One region of the Neobacillus sedimentimangrovi genome, then DNA from elsewhere that is predicted to be linked to it. Evidence: riboswitches for the same ligand, from Rfam matches in the RefSeq annotation. Region 1 holds a riboswitch; each other region holds the start of a gene.

What was found. A riboswitch is a leader RNA that binds a small molecule or an ion and turns the genes downstream of it on or off. The one in region 1 is predicted to bind S-adenosylmethionine.
Region 2: another riboswitch for S-adenosylmethionine. It lies ahead of GZA11_RS08495 (homoserine dehydrogenase); the one in region 1 lies ahead of metK (methionine adenosyltransferase).
Region 3: another riboswitch for S-adenosylmethionine. It lies ahead of GZA11_RS09565 (sugar ABC transporter substrate-binding protein); the one in region 1 lies ahead of metK (methionine adenosyltransferase).

Annotation. Positions count from the first base shown of each region.
Region 1 is NZ_JAAFZF010000046.1:14,203-18,479, reverse strand. It holds gene GZA11_RS13370 (gamma carbonic anhydrase) at 38-550, shown strand; gene metK (methionine adenosyltransferase) at 612-1,811, opposite strand; SAM riboswitch class I at 2,057-2,192, opposite strand; gene pckA (phosphoenolpyruvate carboxykinase (ATP)) at 2,455-4,041, shown strand.
Region 2 is NZ_JAAFZF010000019.1:25,874-30,150, forward strand. It holds gene recX (recombination regulator RecX) at 1-478, opposite strand, end outside; gene GZA11_RS08485 (YfhE family protein) at 674-802, shown strand; gene GZA11_RS08490 (YfhD family protein) at 910-1,098, shown strand; gene GZA11_RS08495 (homoserine dehydrogenase) at 1,143-2,372, opposite strand; SAM riboswitch class I at 2,438-2,546, opposite strand; gene GZA11_RS08500 (GNAT family N-acetyltransferase) at 2,807-3,478, opposite strand; gene GZA11_RS08505 (carbon-nitrogen hydrolase family protein) at 3,521-4,277, opposite strand, start outside.
Region 3 is NZ_JAAFZF010000024.1:13,134-17,410, forward strand. It holds gene GZA11_RS09560 (sugar ABC transporter ATP-binding protein) at 1-887, opposite strand, end outside; gene GZA11_RS09565 (sugar ABC transporter substrate-binding protein) at 952-2,067, opposite strand; SAM riboswitch class I at 2,188-2,293, opposite strand; gene GZA11_RS09570 (MFS transporter) at 2,501-3,715, shown strand; gene yfkAB (radical SAM/CxCxxxxC motif protein YfkAB) at 3,851-4,277, opposite strand, start outside.

The sequences.
Region 1 (4,277 bases):
ATGAATACATCTATTGTATGGTAAAGGAGCGTTGTTTATGATTTATCCGTATAAAGATAAGTATCCAACCATTGCCGATTCCGTATTTATTGCCGATTATGTGACCATTACCGGTGATGTTGAAATTGATGAGGAATCCAGCATCTGGTTTAACACTGTTATTAGAGGTGATGTAGCTCCTACAAGAATAGGGAAAAAGGTTAATATTCAAGACAATTCTATCTTACACCAAAGCCCCAATAATCCCCTAATTATTGAGGATGAAGTAACGGTCGGACATCAGGTAATCCTGCACAGCTGTATCATTCGAAAAAAAGCATTAATTGGAATGGGCTCGATCATTCTTGATCAAGCGGAAATTGGTGAGGGAGCTTTTATTGGAGCCGGCAGCTTGGTACCTCAAGGTAAAAAAATCCCTCCCAATACACTGGCATTTGGAAGACCTGCCAAGGTGATTAGAGAACTCACTGCTGATGATATTAAAGATATGGAACGTATTTCAAGAGAATATAAAGAGAAAGCACAATATTATAAATCATTACAAAAGTAAAAAAGCGGGAGTAACTCCCGCTTTTTTATAGTCAAACTATAATAGTCAACGAATGAATTTATTATAAGTTTGCCTGTTGACGTAAGATTTCTGCTTTATCTGTACGCTCCCAAGGTAGATCTACATCAGAGCGACCAAAATGTCCATAAGCAGCTGTTTGCTTGTAAATCGGACGACGTAAATCTAACATTTTGATAATGCCAGCAGGGCGAAGATCAAAGTTAGATTCAACTAAATTAACCAATACTTCCTCAGAAACTTTGCCTGTACCAAATGTATCGATTGAAATAGAAACTGGTCTTGCTACCCCGATGGCATAGGCAAGCTGTACTTCACACTTATCAGCTAATCCTGCAGCAACGATATTTTTCGCTACATAACGTGCTGCATAGGCTGCGGAACGGTCAACCTTAGTAGGATCTTTACCTGAGAAAGCACCGCCACCATGACGAGCATATCCGCCATACGTATCAACAATAATTTTACGGCCTGTTAAACCTGCATCCCCTTGAGGTCCGCCAATAACGAAACGGCCAGTTGGGTTAATAAAATATTTCGTATTTTCATCAATCAATTCTTTTGGAACAACAGGATTGATGACATATTCCTTAATATTACGCTGAATCTGTTCTAATGTAATTTCTGGATGATGCTGAGTAGAAATAACAATCGTATCAATACGAACTGGATTGTTATTTTCATCGTATTCAACAGTTACCTGTGTTTTACCGTCTGGACGAAGATATGGAAGAATATCCTCTTTACGAACTTCCGTTAAACGATGGGCAAGCTTGTGTGCAAGTGAAATTGGAAGAGGCATAAGCTCTTTTGTTTCATTGCAGGCAAATCCAAACATTAAGCCTTGGTCACCCGCACCAATCGCTTCAATTTGCTCATCAGTCATTAAACCTTCACGTGCTTCCAATGCCTGGTCAACACCCATCGCGATATCAGGTGACTGTTCATCAATAGAAGTCAATACTGCACAAGTGTCTGCATCAAAACCATACTTAGCACGTGTATAACCAATCTCGCGAACTGTATCACGAACAATCTTCGGGATATCTACATATGTAGAAGTAGTGATTTCCCCTGAAACAAGAACTAACCCTGTTGTTACTGAAGTTTCTGCAGCAACACGCGCATTAGGATCCTTTGCTAAAATAGCGTCTAAAATAGAATCAGAAATTTGGTCACAAATCTTATCCGGATGACCTTCAGTTACTGATTCAGAAGTAAACAAACGACGTTTTGTTGACATCTGAATTCCTCCTATAGATATGAGATAAATGAGGTCGCTTACTTGCTTAGATGGCTTTCGCTCAAACCTCAGAATTGATACGGAACTCATTCCCTTATAGTATGAAATAAACACAGGGTTTTTATAATATATTAAATTTCCCTGTTATCTTCTCGTGTTAAAAAAGCGATTATGTAGACACGGACAAAAGAAAAAACCTTTCCATTTGAGGAAAGGTTATAAGCAATTGTTTTGCGTGCCTTTCACTCTTATCGTTCAAGGACTAGCCTTGCATCAGGTTAAGCACCTTTGCCTAGAAAATGTCTAGTTATAAGACATTTTCTTAGTATGCAGGTTGCTGGGTTTCATTGGGCCTGTCCCTCCACCATCTCGGGATAAGAGAGTATCCGTTCAGGGTTAAATCATAACCCACATCTTTAAGCAATGTCAATGGATTTTTTAGAAACTTTTATCAAAAAATATTCTTTATTCATTAAGTTTTTAATGAAAAAACTAATCCTGTCTATGACTTTTTCAACAGGATAAGAATAAAGTATAAAATACAACCTTACTTCATTAAATAGTATAGACTATTCGTATAATTGTGTTATACTATTGTTTGACAATAGTACTTAAAAAAATTTTTATAAGGAAGGTTCGTTATATGAATACTGTTCATATTCCAAATGAATTAAAACTTCTATTAAATGCAGATAATGTCCATGTTCAATTATCCGTTCCTCAGTTAGTGGAAAAAATTTTAAACCGTAATGAGGGGTTATTAACTTCTACCGGAGCAGTACGAGTTTCAACAGGTAAATATACTGGTCGGTCACCACAAGATAAATTTATTGTTTCAGAAGCGTCTACAAAAGATAAAATTGATTGGGGCTCCCTTAACCAACCAATCTCTGAAGAAGTTTTTACTAACTTATATAATAAAGTATTGGATTACTTAAAACAACAAAATGAAATATTTGTTTTCAAAGGCTTCGCAGGAGCTGATAAAAAATCCCGCCTACCGATTCAAGTGATCAATGAGTTTGCATGGCATAATTTATTTGCCCACCAATTATTTATCCGTCCAACTGAGGAAGAATTACTTTCACATGAGGCGGAATTTACAGTTATTTCTGCGCCAAATTTTAAAGCAGATCCTAAGGTAGATGGAACTAATTCTGAAACATTCATTATCATTTCCTTTGAACGTCGAATTGTTTTAATTGGCGGTACAGAATATGCAGGTGAAATGAAAAAATCCATTTTCTCTGTAATGAATTATTTGCTACCTGAGAACAATATTTTCTCCATGCACTGCTCCGCAAATGTTGGTGCTGAAGGGGATGTTGCATTATTCTTTGGCTTATCCGGAACAGGTAAGACTACCCTTTCCGCTGATCCGAACCGTAAGTTAATTGGTGATGATGAGCATGGCTGGTCATCAAATGGCGTGTTCAATATCGAGGGCGGTTGTTATGCAAAATGCATCAATCTATCACGTGAAAAGGAACCGCAAATTTTTGATGCAATCCGCTTTGGAACGGTTCTTGAAAATGTGGTTATCGACCAAGAATCTCGAATTCCGGATTATAATGATGGAACACTAACTGAAAATACCCGTGCCGCTTATCCAATCGAAGCGATTGATAATATTATTCAGCCTAGCATTGCAGGCCATCCGAATACCATTGTATTCTTAACGGCTGATGCTTTTGGTGTATTACCTCCAATTGCTAAATTAACAAAAGAACAAGCAATGTATCACTTCTTAAGCGGTTATACATCAAAACTTGCTGGTACTGAACGTGGTGTAACATCACCACAAGCTACATTCTCTACTTGCTTTGGCGCGCCATTCCTTCCACTTCCGGCAACACGCTATGCTGAAATGCTAGGAGAAAAAATTCTTGAGCACAATGTAAATGTCTTTTTAGTAAATACAGGCTGGACTGGCGGAGAATATGGCGTGGGTCAAAGAATGAAGCTTTCTTACACAAGAGCCATGGTGCAAGCTGCACTTGAAGGTGAATTAAACAATGTGGAGACTATCAAGGATGAAATCTTTGGTTTAAATATTCCACTTCATATCCCTGGAGTACCAGATGAAGTTCTTCAGCCACAAAAAACATGGGCTGATCCGAAAGCATATGAAATTAAGGCGAAAGAACTTGCAGCCAAATTCCGAGAAAACTTTAAGAAGTTTAAAGACGTAGGACCAGAAATTGAAGAAAAAGGCGGACCAATTGCCTAAACTTTTTCATAAAAACAAGCGATTCCAATTGGAATCGCTTGTTTTTTAAAATTACCCTCCAAAGTTACCACCTAGGTGAGGTGACTTAATCGCGTTTTTAGCCCTTTCACTTTCCACTGGTATTCAAAAAAACTTCTCAGCTATATGACTTAATCCGCCCTACTTTGAATCACTTCCATGAAATACGCTTAAACATATAGGAAGTGAGATGTGACTTGCTAATCTAATGCTCTTAT
Region 2 (4,277 bases), on a different contig from region 1:
GCTCTTGAGGAAACTCGTCAAGTGCCTGATTAATCAAGGCTTCAGAGATTCCTTTTTCCTTTAATTCCATCTTGATTACCTCTGGACCTTTATCAGTCGTGTTAACCTGTGTCCGAACATAGGCAGCAGCAAATTCACAGTCGTTTAAATATTTTTGTTCAGAAAGTTTCAGTAATACTTCATTTATTACCGGCTCATCCACCTCTTTTGAAATAAGGTAATCCCGCACTTCTTTTTCCGATCTCATTCTCCTCGCCAAGTAATGGACAGCTAAATTGTATGCCTTACGGATATCATCTTGATACTGAATTTCCATTAATGAAAACTCATCAATTTCCATTCCTTTTTTTAGATGAAATTTTATTAAAACATCACTATCTACACTAAATGCAAATTCTTCTCCTTGACCGGAATCCATATAAATATTGAACCGGTCTTTATTTTTCTGCTGTGTGGTGATTTTTGTAATGATTCCCATATCCCTTCACCTCACCTCTACTTTACCATTGAGTACATTTGTTATGAAGGAAAAAGATATTGGTATTCCATTGACCCTTAACTTATTAAATATATTTCCTAAAATACGGTATCATTCCATTTTTAAAAGGTAAAAATGGAGATGGGTACATTATGTACCATTTTACTTATTAAAATAATGGAAAGGATGATCAAATTGTCGGAAAAAAAGAAAAGAAATAGAGATCGTGAAAGAAGCCATTTAACAAGTATGCAAGAAGTTACATACGGCCATGAATTTAAAATGGCTGACAGAGCAGGCGGGTATTTAAAAAATAAAAGGTAATACCCAAACTGATTAATTTTTTCCATTAATCGACCCCATCCAAATTGTAAAAGCTAGTAAAGGGAGCATATTAAGCTCCACTAGTCACATTTGAAAGGGGTATTTTAATGGGCCGCTCAAGAGGACAAAAAACTCGTGATCGTAATAAAGCTTCACTCCCACAAGTTCCTAAAAACATGAAATCTGACGGAAATGATGTAGAATTCTCTAAAGAAATGGCAGATGGAGCTGACCTTGAGGCACTTTCCCGGGCCAATGCCGCCAACCAACGTGTCAATGCACGCAGAAAAAAATAATGGTGAAAAGAGTAAATGAAGCAGGTTTTTACCTGCTTCTTATTTTAATTAACTGTCACAGATTCCTTGGAAACGATTTTGGATTGAAACTCTCCTTCGATGGAAAAATAACGAATAGCGGTTTGTTGCTTTTCAAGGTGATTTAGATCATCCTTAGACGCTTTAACGACAAAAATCCCTTCCCCAATTTCTTCTTCAAGGCTAATGAATGGAGGGCAATTATATGGTATTAATCCTTGTACAAGCCAATATTTTATTTTTTTATGCTGTTTTGGAAGTACAGAAGAAGTTTTCACAGTTAGCTTCTTGGAGGATGACGATTGACAAACATAAACAAGATCTTCGATTACTGCACTTGCGGTTGGGAACATCCCAGCACCTGGACCTTGAAGTGTAATCCGTCCTACCAGATCGGAATGCACGGCTACTGCATTTTCTATCCCTTCCACATGATAAAAAGGGTGCTCACTTCCTACTAGAACAGGTTTAACCGATGCTTTAACTTGATTTCCCTCATTGATTAGGCTGGCAATATGTTTAAACTTCAATCCAATTTTTCCGGCAGTTTCCATCAATTCACTTGTTATGGAAGTGATTCCTTCTCGCTCAACTTCATCCCACTCAGGTTCCACTCCAAAGGCGATTTGGCTTAGAATCATTGTTTTATAAAATGCATCAAAGCCTTCAACATCATTCGTAGGATTCGCTTCTGCATAACCATTTTCCTGCGCCTGCAACAAACTTTCTTCAAACGACTGTTTTTTCTCTCTCATTTCTGTAAGAATAAAATTTGATGTACCATTTAAAATCCCTTCAATCTGCTGGACACGGTTAATTTTTAATAACTGTCTCAACGTTTGAATGACTGGTATTCCTCCGGCTACCGTTGCCTCGAATCCAACAGATACACTATTCTTTTCCGCCAGCTCAAGTAGCTCTTTTCCATGATGGGCGAACATTTCCTTATTAGCTGTAATCACGTGGCAGCCCCGCTGAATGACATTTTTCAAATATGTAAAAGCAGGTTCCTTATCGACAATTGCTTCAACAACCACATCCAGTTGAGGCAGTTGAAGGATTTCTTCAAAATTGGTAGTAACAAAAACTTCATCATGAATATTTCTTTTTCGATCTTTGTTTTTAATTAGAATAGCCGCTACTTCGACCTTTTTTCCTAAAACAGCTGACAGCTCATCAGAATGAGATTGAATGGTCCGATAAACTCCTTCACCAACCGTACCAAATCCGAGTATTGCCACTTTAATTACAGACATTTTCTCTTCCACCCCTTTACTAAAATGAAAAACCCTCTTCATAAGAAGAGGGCTTTTGTTTCCTCCTCTTATCTTTCAGGTAATAAACCTGCAGGAATTAGCACCTTTTCAAGGAATACCTTGAAGGTTGCCGGGCTTCATTGGGCCTAGTCCCTCCGCCACTCTGGATAAGAGTTATATTTCACTATTCATTATTTTCCAACATATTAATAACAATAATAGTCAACTATACTAAGGATGTCAATATTTCTCTTTTCAGAATAATCAATAAAACTTGTAAGAATTGATAAATTAGTACAAGTACACTAGGGTGAAAAGCATTTAAACTCCTGCGCAAATTCTGGTCAGGGATAAACCGCAGGCTAAATCACTTAGAAAATTCTCCAGTCCTCAAAAAACGAAGAACGTGGAGTAAAAATGATCTGTAAAGTATATCACTGTCTATTTTTAAAAGGGTTTTTCCATTCCATAAGAACCGCATAATTACAAGATTCTTCATCCTCGAGATAATCTTTGGCAATCCCAAGAGGAACTCTCCCGCATCGGAGTAGAAACGTGATAACAGGATCCTTTAACTGCCCGCTAATAATGGCTTGCAAATAGGCTTCTGGTGACATTTGATCAGCCACTTTATGGTAGCCTGGCATACGCCCTCCTCCGAGCAATCGATCATACCCTTTTTCAATTACGACATGGTACATAGCCTGCATCATTAATTTTCCTAGCCCAAGTTTGCGATACTTGGGACGAACACTAATGTCGACAATATATAAAGTATTACCGTTAGGGTCATGATTGCGAATATAACCGTGGTCAGTGATCTCTCCCCACGTATGGGCAGCATCATTTGGATCAAAGTCTACGCAAAGTCCGGTAAGTGACCCAGCTAATTCCCCATTGATCTCAACACATAAAGCTCCTTCTGGAAAAAGAGTAACATGATTGGTTAATTGCTCTTTGTTCCACCACAATTCCGATGGAAAAGGAGGTGGAAAACATTCGGACTGGATTTCAATAAGCTGATCAAAGTCGTCTTTCGTATAATTGCGAATACAAACTGGAATCGGACGATCTTGGTCAAAAACATACAATTCACTGTGATACACTTTACCAACCCCTCCATAAAACTATTTATAGTTCTTCTTTTTTTATTTCCAATCAGTGTACAGATCGGTTCTACGGTCGCGCCATGTCGTGACAGAACCACGCTCGCGAACTTCATATAATAATTGAAGGTCAAGGTCTGCGGTTACGATCATGTCATTATTGATTTCCCCTTGTACCTGTATGCCCTGCGGAGGGAATGGAATATCATTCGGTGTGATAACAGCAGCCTGCGCAAAATTAGCTCGCATAAAATCAACGGTTGGCAATGAGCCGACTGTTCCTGTTAGAACCACATATACCTGATTTTCAATTGCCCGAGCATGGCAGGTGTACCGGACTCGGTGGAACCCGTGGCGATCATCGGTACAAGATGGACAGAAAATAACGTCTGCTCCTTTTGCCTTGGCCATACGGACGATTTCTGGAAATTCAATATCATAGCAAGTTAGAATGGCTATTTTTCCTTTTTCCGTTTCAAAAATTTGAAACGAATCTCCTTTGGCCATATTCCATTCGTTAACTTCGGTTGGAGTAATATGAAGTTTGGCCTGCTCGCCAATTCTGCCATCTGGATAAAATAAATGTGCTGTGTTATATAACTTGCCGTTTTTTTCTAAAACATGAGTTCCGGCAATAATATGCATATTGGTTTCTTTAGCGAATTTCGTGAACAGTTCACGGTAACTTTCAGTAAAGCTTGGTAAGTCGTTAATCGTTAAACTGTTCCCTTTTTCGTCTCCGATGGACAAAAGCTGTGTTGTAAAGAATTCAGGAAAAAGGACAAATTCAGCCCCAAAT
Region 3 (4,277 bases), on a different contig from region 1:
TTCCCAGCCCCGACAAGTCCAGCAATCCCAACCACCTCACCGGCACGAACATAAATATGTAAATCCTTTAACTTATTAGTGTCGGATAGACCTTTTACTTCGAGCACGGTATTTCCTGCTACTGTTTCCCTTGCTGGAAATTGCTCCTCAAGCTTTTGGCCAAGCATATGTTCCACCACCTGATTTGGTGTTGTGTCAGGCACCTTTTCTTTAACAACCAATTCTCCGTTTCTCATAATCGTTATTTCATCGCATATTTCAAAGATTTCCGGAAGACGGTGAGAGATAAAAATGATCCCAACTCCTTTTTCCTTTAAATCTCGTACAATTCGAAAAAGTTCTTTCGTCTCCATATGACTTAATGGTGCCGTTGGCTCATCCAAAATGAGAAATTTACACTGATTTGAGATTGCACGGGCAATCAAAACCATCTGTTTTTCAGCAAGCGTCAACTCGCTTACCAATTTCTTAATCGAAAGGTTGATATTCATGCTCCTGAGAATTTCTGTTGCTCTCTCGTGAATTTCTCCCCATTTTATCCACTGCTTCTTCCCCATGTTATGTATGGTATCAAGCAACATAATATTCTCAGCCACCGTCAAGTATGGAATTAAGGCCGTATCGACTTCCTGGTAAACCATTTGAATCCCGGCATCTTGGGCTTGTTTCGGTGTGCGGATCATTACAGTCTGTCCTCCGAGCCTAATTTCGCCTGAATAATGATCATAGGCACCAGAGAGAACTTTCATCAAAGTGGATTTCCCCGCTCCATTTGCTCCAATTAGTGCATGAATGGTTCCCGATTCCATCGAAAAATGAACTCCGTTTAATGCCTTAACACCGGAAAATTCAATTGAGATGTTTTTCATCTCTAACTTTGTTTGCATCAAGTTGACACCCCCTTCATCAGTACACTCTCTTCGCCCACCGAAAAGAGTGTACCTATCCCCATTATTTCTGATAATGTTCCTTTAACTTCTTCATCCACTCTTCTTCAAATTCATCCGATTTTCCCCATCCAGGAACAATGGTGGCTAGATTCACCATATTAACTGGTTCCTTCGATTTCTGAACTTCTTCTTGCGAAATGAGTGATGCTTCCAAATCGTACGTTTGTGGAGTTTCTTCACCAGCAAGTTTTTTCGCCAGTAATCTCATATCAACAGCACCGATTAATTTTGGGTCCACTGCTGCTGTATACTTCCACGCACTTTTATCCCTTTGAATTTCTTGCAAATCGGCATTAGAAACGTCAATTCCATATATTTTTACCTCTTCACGTCCTGCTTCTTTCAGTGCTCGAGCTGCTCCAATAGCAAAGGCATCCCATGTAGCAAAAATCGCATCCAGTTTTCCTTTTGGATATTTATTTAACATGGCAGCAACAGCGTTTTGTGTTTGGACACTAGTGTCAGCAGATGCTACCCCAAAACGTTCGACTTCCTTTATGCCAGGATTTTTCGATAATACCTCTTGATAAACCTTATTTCTTCGAACCATTGGAGGGAATCCATCCACCCAAAGGTAGGCGATATTGGCTTTTCCGTTCGTATCCTTGACTAGCTGCTCAAGTGCCAATGTCGCTAATGCCTCATCATCTTGGGAAGTTAACGTAACCCCCTCCACTTCGGCAAGCTTTGGATTAGAGTCAAAAGCTACCACACTTTTCCCTTTTTCTACGATTTTCTTTACATCATTCACTGTCGCATCATCGTCACCGTGGGAAATGATAAAACCATCATAATTCTGATTTAATGCCTGATTAATCGCATCATGGAACTTAGCTGTATCCCCATTTGCCGTAAACACATCAACCTGAAAACCTAAAGCCTCACCTTCTTCTTTTGCTCCGGCTAAAAATTGAGCAGTATGATCATCCCCACCAATTTTTCGAACAACCTTAATCTTTACTGGATCTCCTTTGGCAAAACGCTCTGGTACTCCTTCAATGGACACCTTTTTATTCCCGCTTGCCTGTTTGGAATCTCCCCCTGATGCACAGCCTGTTAACAAAAGTGATACGGCTAATGCGGAAACAAGCGTTGTTTTAAAAAATTTTCTTTTCATTTTGAAACTCCCCCTATTACTCTTTTGTTTGTTTTCCCATCGGAAAAGTATGTATTTATCTAAAATAAAAAACCTCTCCAGAAAAGAGAGGTTTCATCACCAATAAATCGGACTACTCCTCTCTTATCTATCAAAACACAATTGTTTTGCAGGAATTAGCACCAATTCCGTTTGGAACGGTTGCCGGGCATCATTGGGCCTGTCCCTCAGCCACTCTTGATAAGAGAATTCCATTTCATTTTTTCAACTATAAGTAATACACTAAATTTATACTCCTGTTAACAAGTTGTCAATAGTATTTTGAATTTTATAATAAAAATTCTATTGGTATTTCCTTCCTTAAGGATAAACTTCCTATTTCACTTTTTCAGAAATTTCATTATAATAATATTTAGAGAATCGAAATATTTATGCAGAAAGAAGTGTTAAAGCTGTGACTCAGCAAGAACGTACAAAGCATAATTTGTGGATTCTATGGTTTGCTAACTTCTTTGTTGCTGGAAGTATGACGATGGTGCTTCCTTTTATCTCATTATACATCGAATCGATGGGAAATTTTTCAGAAACCTATGTCGAGCATTGGTCAGGCATTACATTTGGAATTACCTTTGTCTCTGCCTTCTTGTTTTCTCCGATTTGGGGTAAAATTGGCGACCGGTACGGAAGGAAAAAGATTTTAATTATCTCTGGTCTTGGCATGGGATTATCTATATTGTTTATCAGTTTTGCTGAATCTGTTTGGGAGTTATTACTGTTTCGCTTTTTCATGGGTTTTTTTTCTGGATTTATTCCTATGTCGCAAGCGTTTATATCGACACAAACACCGAAAGAAATTGCTGGCCGAATTTTAGGCACGTTACAAACAGGAAGTATAACAGGAACTTTATTAGGACCCATGGTCGGCGGCGTTCTAGCAGATGCATTTGGCTACTCTGCCACCTTTAAATGGACTTCGTTTTTCATTTTCTTCTCTGCCCTGCTTGTGATGGCTACAAAAGAGTTCAGAATTGAAATGAAACAAGGGGAGCAATCCCATTACTCAAGCAAAGAAGTCATTTTACATATTATTAAAAACCCTGTCATGCTAACTGTCCTACTCATCTCAACTCTAGTCCAGATCGCGCACTTCAGCATTCAACCCATCCTATCCCTATTTGTGGCTAAACTGCATGGCCCTGTGAACATCGCCTTTTATTCGGGAATTGCCTTTTCCGCTGCAGGTCTAGGGAATCTTTTAATGTCTCGAAACTGGGGTAAAATTGCGGATAAACACGGATATATTAAAGTACTCGTGATTCTATTATTTTTTTCAGGAATTGTTTATTTGCCAGGAGCAGCTGTCACAGAATATTGGCAATTAGTGGTGATCCGCTTTATCCTTGGAGTAGCCATCGGAGGAATCATTCCTGTCCGTATTGCCTATATTCGTCAAGAAGCTCCCATTGCTATGCAAGGAGAAGTACTTGGCTATAACAATAGTTTAAGGTTTCTTGGAAATATCATTGGTCCAATGATGGGCGGCTTCATTTCCAGTTATCTAGGATTTTCAGCTGTATTTATTAGCACTAGTGCCTTGCTTCTTATCAGCGGGGTGATCTTACTTATATCCATGCATAAACATCTAAAGCTGGCAAAACATACGGCTTAATAGTAAAAATACTCCCCTTTGGTAAACAGATTTTTATTTTTTAACCTGTCCACCTTATGAGGAGCATATCATTACGCTCTAAGCATTTTTTGTTAGATAAATAACCATTTGAGCAGGATAGGAAAATCCTGCTTTTTAGAATGCCAAATTCGCTTTCCGTTTTGTGAAATCTACATTTTGATAATAACTGTTTTTTACTAGAATATTAGGTCCTAGACATTTAACTGCCGTACAATGACAGCTTAATTCTTTCGCTAATTTTGAAGATTGCCATGTTTCATAAGCATCCAAGAGACTAGTCGTTTGAATGTTTCCAAGCGGAGGAGCGTCTCCAAAATCGGTCACAATAATATCACCATTAAAAATATTAACATTAAGACGAGAACGCCCATCCGGGTCATTTCGGACAGTCACATTTTTGCTTGAATGAAGCCGTTTTAATAAGTCTAAATCTTCTTGTTTGCTGCTGCAAGCATAGAATGGCAGTGTGCCGAACAGCATCCATACATTCTCATCCCGGATGTCCAGCAAATGATGGATCGCTGAACGCAATTCATCCAGT